DNA from 2 places in the Jeotgalibacillus haloalkalitolerans genome. Region 2 is predicted to be linked to the other one. Evidence: riboswitches for the same ligand, from Rfam matches in the RefSeq annotation. Region 2 holds a riboswitch; the other holds the start of a gene.
What was found. A riboswitch is a leader RNA that binds a small molecule or an ion and turns the genes downstream of it on or off. The one in region 2 is predicted to bind cobalamin.
Positions count from the first base shown of each region.

Region 1: it holds a riboswitch for cobalamin, as region 2 does, so the genes downstream of both, UFB30_RS11335 (ribonucleoside-diphosphate reductase subunit alpha) here and UFB30_RS03080 (ABC transporter substrate-binding protein) in region 2, are expected to answer to the same signal.

Region 1 is NZ_JAXQNN010000003.1:242,734-247,833, reverse strand. Features, by position in the region: gene UFB30_RS11340 (ribonucleotide-diphosphate reductase subunit beta) at 1-324, opposite strand, end outside; gene UFB30_RS11335 (ribonucleoside-diphosphate reductase subunit alpha) at 337-2,607, opposite strand; cobalamin riboswitch at 2,934-3,133, opposite strand; gene UFB30_RS11330 (YitT family protein) at 3,252-3,827, opposite strand; gene UFB30_RS11325 (FadR/GntR family transcriptional regulator) at 3,954-4,667, opposite strand; gene UFB30_RS11320 (LutC/YkgG family protein) at 4,746-5,100, opposite strand, start outside.
Region 2 is NZ_JAXQNN010000001.1:631,655-636,754, reverse strand. Features, by position in the region: gene UFB30_RS03090 (adenosylcobinamide amidohydrolase) at 1-658, opposite strand, end outside; gene UFB30_RS03085 (FecCD family ABC transporter permease) at 661-1,713, opposite strand; gene UFB30_RS03080 (ABC transporter substrate-binding protein) at 1,676-2,659, opposite strand; cobalamin riboswitch at 2,792-2,978, opposite strand; gene UFB30_RS03075 (ring-cleaving dioxygenase) at 3,234-4,208, opposite strand; gene UFB30_RS03070 (MFS transporter) at 4,522-5,100, opposite strand, start outside.

The DNA.
Region 1 (5,100 bases), on a different contig from region 2:
AAAGCTTGAATCCGTCACATAATCCATAACCTGATTCATCGTCGGTGTCTGCAAACTGTCGAGTGAAGCTAGCTGGGTATTGATCCGCAGGAAAATATCCTTTTCTTTTTCACTCAGCTGATCCCACTGCTTGATATCGTCCTGCATATTAATCTCCTGCGCTTTCCAGAAGTTTGAGAGCAGCGTCTGATACAGATCATACATCTGCGGATGCGCAATATCATTCCAGTTTAATAACCCTGAGTTCTCCCCATTAATAATACCCGTTGATTTATTCGGATGCTCCGGATTTAATAGCTTCATTTTCTTCAGTGTCTGTGTCATCATTCTTCCTCCTTAGCTGTGGCACGCTTCGCATTCTTCAATCTCAGCCTGTGATGTACTTCTGACGTAATAAGTCGTCTTCAGCCCGTTTTTCCAGGCTTCCATATGCATATTCAATAGATCTTTTGCTTTAATCGTATGCTTCACGTAAAAGTTAAAGCTGATTCCCTGATCCACATGTTTTTGACGTGCGGCATTCTGCCTGATACTCCACAGCTGATCAAGCTCATGACGGCTCTTTCTGTAATAGCTGTAAGTATGATGATCAAGGTCCGGCACCGTTACTTTGAACTTAAAGTTCTTCTTTTCCTCAGCATATTCAACAGCATAAATTGGATCTATCCCATCTGTTGACCCGCCGATTTTTGCAGTGGATGAATTCGGTGCAACTGCCATCAGCCAGCCGTTACGGATTCCTTTTTCCCGGACCTCCTGCTGCAGCGCCTGCCACGCTTCAGTCTGGTATCCTTTTCTCTCAAAATAGCGTCCGCTCTGCCATTCTGATCCTTCAAACTGACTGAACGTCCCCTTTTCCTCAGCAAGTGCACTTGATGCTTTGATCGTTTCAAATGCAATCGTTTCATATAATTTATCCGCATACTCAACAGCTTCATCAGATTCCCAATGAATGTTTTCAAGTGCGAGCAGGTGATGCCATCCGAATGTCCCAAGCCCGATCGCACGGTATTTCTTATTGGTCCGCTGCGCCTGACCCACCGTAATATTGTTCAGATCAATAACGTTATCAAGCATTCTGACCTGAATGGGAATCAGCCGTTTCAGCACATCACCTTTTACAGCGCGCGCAAGGTTAATAGAGGAGAGATTGCAGACAACAAAATCACCCGGCTTACGCACAATCACAATGTTTCCATTCTCATCCTCATACTCTTTCGTAATGGTGGTGGCAGACATATTCTGTGCAATTTCAGTACACAGATTACTGCAGTAAATTGACGTCCGGCCTTCAGCAATTTTATTCGGATTCTGACGGTTCACTTCATCACGGTAAAACATATAAGGCGTCCCCGTTTCAAGCTGCGAGACCATAATGCGCGCCATGATATCCATCGCGCGGTATGTCTTTCTCGGTAGCAGTGGATGGTTCACAGCCTCCTCGTATTTCTCAGTAAAATATGTCCGGTCCGACTCATCATAAAAATCTTCTAAGCCAAGTGGATTTCCCTGTGCGTCTTTCCATCCCATCACCGTTTTCACTTCATGAGGGCAGAACGTATGCCATTCCCCAATACTGCGACCCGTCTCATCTGTCTCCTGAAGTTTTTCCATAAACAGATCCGGAATCGTTACGCCTGTGAAAATATCATGCGCTTTTCTTCTTTCATCCCCGTTATTTGTTTTCAGATCAAGAAAGCCGTTCATCATATCCTTATGAAACACATCCAGATAGACTGCCACAGCGCCTTGTCTCTGACCAAGCTGATCGACACTGACTGCTGTATTGTTCAGCAAACGGATCCACGGAATCACGCCTGAAGAATTTCCTTTAAACTTTTTAATATCAGACCCGAGCGCCCTTACCTTTCCGTAATAAACGCCAATCCCGCCGCCGTCTTTACTTAGCCGCGCAATATCCCAGTTATTTGTGTAAATCCCGTCCAGCGAATCCTCCACTGTATCAATAAAGCATGATGCGAGCTGTCCGGTCTTTTTACCGGCATTTGATAAGGTCGGTGTCGCGACGGTCATGAATAAATTACTCATTGCCCAGTAGGCTTCTTTTACAAGCTCGAGACGCTTTTCAGCCGCTTCATTTTTCATCAGCAGCATCGCAATGATCATAAAGCGCTCCTGCGGCAGCTCGTAAAGATTGCGGTCATGGTCACGCGCGAGATAGCGGTCGGCGAGCAGGAACAGACCGATATAGTTAAAGAGCTGATCCCGCTCAGGCGTAATTTCCCTGCCTAATTCTTCAAGTTCCTTTTCTGAATAAGTATTGAGAGCTTCTGTGTAAATGTCTTTATGTATCAGCGTCTGAATCAGGTTATGGAAGCTGCCGTATTTTTGCATGGGATCATAATTCCGGTTGGCTGCTGCCTGATCATACAGTTCGTCCAGGTAGAGTCTTGCAGCAAGGAATGTCCAGTCCGGTGCGTCCATTGCCACGCAGTTGAGCGCATAGTGCATCGCAAAGTCACGTGCTGTGTCTTCCCTTTGAGTGAGCTGGTTCATCAGTTCGGTTGCATTGAGTTTGTGTTTGACGGCAGTATCCTTGATCGTTTGTAACGTCTGGTGCAGATTGTTTGAATTTTGTGTGGTCATGATTGTTTCCCTCCGGTTTTTATGAAGTCATGTAGGATGTTATTGGCTGTCTCTTATTTTCACCGCTGGGATTGGAGCGTAAGGTGGCGACTCCTGCGGCGGAAAGGGACAGGTGAGACCCTGTAATGCGAAGCATGAAGGGGCTCACCGCCCGGCCGCGGAAAGCGTCCGCCTGAAGCGGAAATCTCAGCCCCCTCTTGTAAAGACAAAACAAAAACCGCCTATCGGAATAGGCGGTCAAATAAACGATTTGCATTATAAGAACATAGTCCACACACGGGACCTGTCTGATAAAGCCATCGTTTCTTTCCTCACACCCCGAAGAAATGAAAACAAAAAATAAGACAGGTCTCCTGACTTGTGCGTCACTCTACTCTGAACCCTTCCCATATAAGCACCCTTATTCAGAGCTCTCTTATACAGTGGACTGTTCATTTCGTCAGCACATACAGTTGCGGGGGCAGTTCCGGATTCTCACCGGATTCCCTTTTAAGCGATCAATCGCATCTTATTTTTCGGCAACACTATATGTAGTTTTATATTCACAAATAAACACTATATATTGAATAATGACATCTTACCTGAAAGATTAACTTTTGGCAAGGAAGAATTCATACTAAGATATTTGTTGAATTTTGTGTAAGTTACCTGTCCGGTTTCCTGTGTACAATAATCGCTGTTACAGCACCGACAATTGTGATTACACCGCAGGAATATAAAAACGTATGAAGACCAAGCACCTGGTAACCCAGCAAAATCACAATCCCATCCACAATAAAAATAACGACACCTGCATTAATTGAGACGGCTCTTGAAATGATATGGGCCAGCAGGTCTGTCCCTCCTGTACTTGTCTCAAAGCGCAACATCAGGCCAATCCCAAACCCGATTAACAAACCGCCTGCTAATACACTTGGAAGAATCGATATTTGAAAAAACGTTCTAAGCGGTGACAGCCAGTCAATAAGAAGTGATGAAACAAATAAACCATGAAGGCTATTAAAAAAGTACGCTCTATTCTTAAACCAGGAATAAATAAATAACGGCAGACTTAACAAAATCATTGCCAGCCCCGCCTGTATGCCAAAATAATAATGAACAATCAGCGCAAGACCGATCATTCCTCCGTCAAGCAGATGATGCGGGACTAAAAAGCCATTGATCCCTGCAGACAGCATGAGACTTCCAAAAACGATTGCCATGCTCTTTTTTAAAAGCATATAACCCCTTTCAAAAAGTACACTTTATTTCTTATACTATGAAAGAACGCTTGATCTATTACCCCCGACTCATGACGGGACGCCACAGCAAAAAGCCGTAGTCACCATACTGCGGCTGCTTTCAGTTCATTTATTCTCATGAAAATTAATCAATGTCTGCTCTACATTAATCAGGTGTTCAAGCATCGCCTGTTCAGCCTCTCCGCCATTTCTGCTGCTGACTGCCTCAAAAATTGCCTTGTGCTCGACCTGCAGTCTGTTAAACTGCTCCTGATCAGCAAATAAAGCAATCCTTCTGCTTTCATACATCGTTTTACCCAGTGTCTCTGCCATCTGATGCATCATATCCTTCAGCAGGTTATTACCTGAGCTTTCAGCAATCGCCAGATGGAATTTCACATCGGCTTTTTCACCGAGATCCTGATTGCCACCAGCAGCATCCATTTCAGCAAGTGCCTGTTTCATTTCAGCTAAATGCTCATCTGTACGGTTTTCAGCGGCAAGCTTTGCTGCACCTGCCTCAAGAATCTTCCGCACTTCAAACAGCTCCAGCATTTCCTGCTTTGAGATAAATGTGTCTGCCACCGGTGCGATTAGTTCAGAGAAATCGAATTTATTAATAAACGTGCCTTCTCCCTGACGGATCGTGATGAGTCCGACGGCGCGCAGGGCGCTGAGTGCTTCACGCACTGCTGAGCGGCTGACGTTGAATTCCTTTGCCAGCTTTTCAACTGAATCGAGCCTTTCTCCCGGCTTGAAATCTCCTCTGCGGATCATCTCTTCCAGCTGTTCACGGATTACTTCTGATATCTTTTTTGTCTGTACCTGTTTAAACGCCATATCCTGCACCCCGTTTGATTCTAGTATCCTTATTATAGCACAGGACCGGCTGATTTCTGTCTCAGCCGGTCTCTGGTCTTACTCATCATCAACGAGGATATAACACGCACGGATCGGTCCGTGCACACCAACTACAAGACTCATTTCAATATCAGCACTGTTACTCGGTCCGCTGATGAAATTCACACAGGATGGAACGCGCTCGCCTCTTTCAGCCATCTGGTGAATCGCAGTCGTTGCCTGCGTCATCCGGGGCACAAGTGTGCTCTTTGGAATAATCGCAATGTAATAAGTCGGCAACAGGCTGACAGAACGGCCCTTCCCGCTCTCACTCAGCAGCACAACCGTTCCTGATTCAGCAAGTGTGTAATCTGAAAACGTAATCCCTACATCCGCTTTTTCAGCAAGCTCTACTGAATCACTGCCGTTTTCA
Region 2 (5,100 bases):
GCTGCACGGTTTCCCCATTGTGTAAAAGCAGCAGCCGGTCGCAATATAGCGAGGCGATATTTAAATCGTGAAAAATTGATATCACCGTCAGTTCATGCGTTTCGGTCCATTCCTTTAAAAGATCAAGCAGCTGCTTCTGATAGGACAGATCCAGATGGTTCGTCGGTTCATCCAGTAATAGCAGCTTCGGCTCCTGTGCCAGTGCCTGTGCTAAAAACACGCGCTGACGCTCCCCGCCTGAGAGGTCCTGAATTGATTTCCCTTCAAATTCGAGGACGCCGGTCTGCTTCATCGCTTCTTTTACCGCTTTTTCATCCTGAGCCGTCCAGGGTGCAAACATACCTTTCTGGTGAGGATAGCGGCCCATCGACACAGTTTCACGTACTGTATAGTCAAATGCATGGCTGTGCAGCTGCGGCAGGACAGCAATTTCGCGTGCCAGCTGCTTAGCGGAATAACTTTTAAGCGGCTGGTCCTTAAATGAAACATCCCCTGCACTGCAAGGCAAAAGTCCGCTGATCATTTTCATCAGCGTCGTTTTCCCGCTGCCATTTGGTCCGAGAATGCCGAGAATCTCCTGCTTCTGAAGCTCAAATGAAACGTTTTTCACAACATCCTTTTCACCATAACCACCGCTGATCTGTGAAGCCTTCAGCATCGCTACCCTCTCCTTTCTTTACGTTTTTGTATGAGTATCAGCCCAAATACCGGTGCCCCGATCAACGCTGTAATGACTCCGATCGGCAGCTCAGTTGGTGCCACAATCGTTCTTGCGACAAGGTCACATAAAATCAGCAGACTCGCTCCATTTAGAATCGAGAGCGGCAGCACGTGACGGTGATCTGACCCTGTCAGCATTCTGACCATGTGCGGTACCACAAGCCCGACAAAGCCAATCGTGCCTGACACGGCGACAGCTGCACCTGTTAATAGTGAACCTGAGGCTAACACAACAAACTTTCTCCGCTGAACATTTACCCCAAGATGCTGGGCACGCTCCTCGCCAAATGCCATTGCATTCAGCTCACGTGCATTCCAGATTAAAAGGAGTGCACCAATCACAAAGAACGGCGCAATCAGGCGGATATACTCCCAGCCTCTCATTGACACACTGCCCAGCAGCCAGTTGATGATCTGTCTGAGCTCATCTCCTGTTAATGCAATCATCAGTGATAAAATCGAGCCGAGAAATGAACTGAAGATGATCCCCGTGAGAATAATCGTTTCCATTTTCATCGATTTTTCGACCATTCTGGCAAAGCCCAGCACAATCACAAGTGTCAGAAGGGCCGCTAAAATACTGATCACCGGTAATGTGAAGCTGCCGAGTCCCGGAATCGAGAGTCCGAGAAAAATGGTAGCCACTGCGCCGACTGACGCACCTGATGAGACACCAAGCGTATAAGGGTCAGCGAGCGGGTTTTTCAGCAGTCCCTGAAACGACGCACCTGCAATCGCAAGTGATGCACCGACAAGAGCGGCAAGGATCACCCGTGGAAACCGGATATCCAGCACAATTGAGTTGAACATCGGATCCAGTGCTTCTCTATTACTGAATGCACCTGCGAAAATGCTGAGCATTTCCATAACAGGCACCCGTACAGAGCCAACAGTGACCCCGAGTGTAAATGCAGTCAGCAGGAGCAGGATGGAAACAGTATATCCCGCCCAGACTTTATTCCGCGAAAACATCAGGATAGATCGCTTCTGCAAGCGCCTGCGTTCCTTCTACCAGTCTTGGGCCTGAACGTGTAACAGGATCAGAAGGGACTTCAAATACCGCCTCTTCTGTTACTGCAGTCACCTGACTGAATCCTTCGTAAGTCAACCACTGGTTCACCGCATCTTCAACATAATAACCGTATGTGAGAAGCGCCACATCAGGATTACGAGAGACAACTTCCTCTTCTGTTAAAGGAACAAAGCCTTCCTGATCCGCCATCACATTTTCAGCATTGATTAGATCAAGCATTTCCTGAATAAACGTGTTGTTTCCTGCCACATACATTTCAGGCGGTCCTGCCACATCTACTAAAACTGATTTCTGGTCTTCTTCTGAAATGCCGGCTGCTTTTTCTGCAATCTCATCAAATCCAGTCTGCATATCAGCAATAATCTGCTCAGCTTCTTCAGTTGTGCCAGTCACCTGACCAATCATCTCAATCGTGTCGTACACTTCATCAAACGTCATCGCGTTTTCAATGACCACAACCGGGATACCTGCATCTTCAATCTGCTGAAGACCATCGGCACCGCCCGGATTTGACGCATGCGCAAGCACCACATCAGGCTGAAGTGAGATAATCTTTTCTACGTTAAATTCCATGCCCCCGATTTTCTCAACTTCCATCGCTTCTTCAGGATAGTTATCAAAGTCAGATACCCCAACAATTTCTTCATCCAGTCCAAGTGCGTATGCGATTTCTGTATTACTTGGCAGCATAGATACAATTGCGTCAGGCTGCTCTTCGATTGTAATCTCATCACCGTTTGCATCAGTCACTGTAACCGGGAATGATGATGCTTCAGATTCAGCAGACTCTTCTGTTGCTTCTTCCTGCTGGTCGTCTGCCGGCGTTTCCTCTGTTGTTTGCTCTGTGCTGTCTGAGCAGGCTGCAAGAACGCCTGCTGCGAGTAATACTGGTAACCATTTTTTCATTTTGTGTTCCTCCGTCTTATGATTTTTTGCAATAAAAAAACATCTCACGCGGGAGATGCAGGGTTGCAGGGTATAGCCGTATGTAAAAAAACGGAGAGGCTGCAACACCCGCCCATATCCTCGTAGGCGTGTCTGGTGCTTGGAATCAAGGCAGGTCTCCTGGCTCATGACACTTTAGTAACTGCCTCCTTCCCATAGCTTAAGCTACAGTGGCTGCGGCAGACACAAGTCATTTACAGTGGCGGGACCGCGCTGGAATTACACCAGCTTCCCTTTTAACTGATCATTGATGATCAGCACCTCTATCCGTTCGTATTGAAATGTTTTTCCAATGCTATTATAGCACTTAGGTTTGGTGAGTGTGCAAGGGATTTTTCACCAGTGGGGTTGTGGTTCAGGAGAAAACCAGTGAGGTTCAGGAAATTTCCTGGGTGGTTCCGGAGATTACACCTGTTGTTCATGAAATTACCTGTATGGTTCAGGACATTTTGACATCGGTTCCTGAAATTATGACAAATGACCTACTCCCCGACCCATATAAAAGCCGCCCGGCGCAGGCCGGACGGCAGACAAATCAGCTTTTGATTTCAAGTGGTCTTAAGCTCGCTTCAATTTGAGCGCGCTTTGGCTCAAGGAATGGCGGCAGCGAAAGTTCTTCTCCAAGGTGCTCCATGTCCTCGTCTGTTGCAAAGCCCGGCTCATCAGTTGCCAGCTCAAACAGAATGCCGTTTGACTCACGGAAGTAAATTGAGCGGAAATAGTAGCGGTCCACTTCGCCTGATGTCATCAGACCGAAGCTTCGGATACGGTCATCCCACTTTTCATACTCCTCAAAAGTCGGAATCCGGAATGCCACGTGGTGCACGCTTCCCCGTCCTGGACGCTCAGGCGGAAGATCAGGCCGCTCTTCGATATGGACTTCAGCACCCGTTCCGCCTTCCGCAACAGACATGACCTGTATTGCAGGCAGCTCTGCACCGGCACGGTTTGGATACTCACCCACTTTTTCAAAACCAAGCACCTGCTCTAGTACTGCAATGGTTTTTGCCGCACGGCGTACAGTCAGGGTCACCGGTCCGAGCCCCACAATGGCATGCTCTTCAGGCACATCAGCACCAGTCCACGGCACGCCCGGTGCAACGCCTTCCTCACCGTTATCCGCTACAAGCATGAGACGTGATCCCTCTTCATCCTCAAAATAAAGTGTGTCACGTCCCGCACGCTTTTCAATGTCATCATGACGGACATTCAATTCTTCAAAACGCTTTTTCCAGTAGTGAAGCGACTCAGTCGTTGGTACACGGAATGCAGTATTTGAAATACTCGAAACGCCTGGATACGTGCGTCCGGCCATCGGGATATCGAAATAAGTCATGTCTGTTCCCGGGCTGCCCACTCCATCTGCATAAAATAAGTGATAAGAAGATGTGCTGTCCTGATTGACAGTTTTCTTAACAAGGCGCATGCCTAATGTCTGTGTAAAAAATTTATGATTTTTCTCAGCAGCCGATGTAATGGCTGATACGTGATGAATTCCTGTTACTTTCATGATTACCACTCCTTTTATCTCGAAACTGAGATATTTTATATCCTTATTGTATGTCTGATTGTAAAAGAATGCAAGAAAAATATCTCGAATTCGAGATATTTTTAGTTTGCTGTATTTCCGCTTCATTTGTAGCATTTCCCTTTAAACTTGTAGCGATACACCCAGGAAGCTGTCGCAATCCAGCCAGAAGTTGCAGCAATCCCCGCGTAAGCTTGTACCTTTCCCGCTCCAGGTAGTCGCAATCCGGAAGGACTTCATCACATCATCAAACACAAAAAACCTCTCCCACCCTATAAAAGATGGGAAAGGCGATTTACTCCGTGTCCCGGAACCTGAACATAGACTCATAATAGTGCGTACGAACGTCTGTCTCAAAAGAGGACCTGCTCCAAACATTTGTTTTATCATTGGTTTCCTTTGTCTCAACTAACCTCAGTTCTCCGCCATCAAGGGTCATGATGTCAGACTCTACTATTTTTAATTCATTCTGATCGGCATCTAATGCACGGATCCTCACCTGTACCTCTTTCTCTTCATCCAGGTTGTTTTTTACGTAAAAGAAATTGCTGTATTCCTCATCATAACAACCTGATCTGAAACATTCCTGCTCTGAGTTCATAAATAAAACGCTCACTTCCTCATTCGTTTCTTCTTCTGAAAGCGCCTCAACCGCCTTATCTACTTTGTACGAATAAGACATCTTTTGCGCAAACGGATAAACCCAGGCCGTGAAAAAGAGAATGACGAAGCAAAAGACCCCTGTAAAAATCCACAGCCCCTTAGGGTTATAAAAGGATTTAGGTGCACCTTTGTGAACGATGTGTACAATGATGTTAACAATGGAAAATATAAGAAGAAAAGCACCGGTCACGATGAGTGCGACCATCATCCC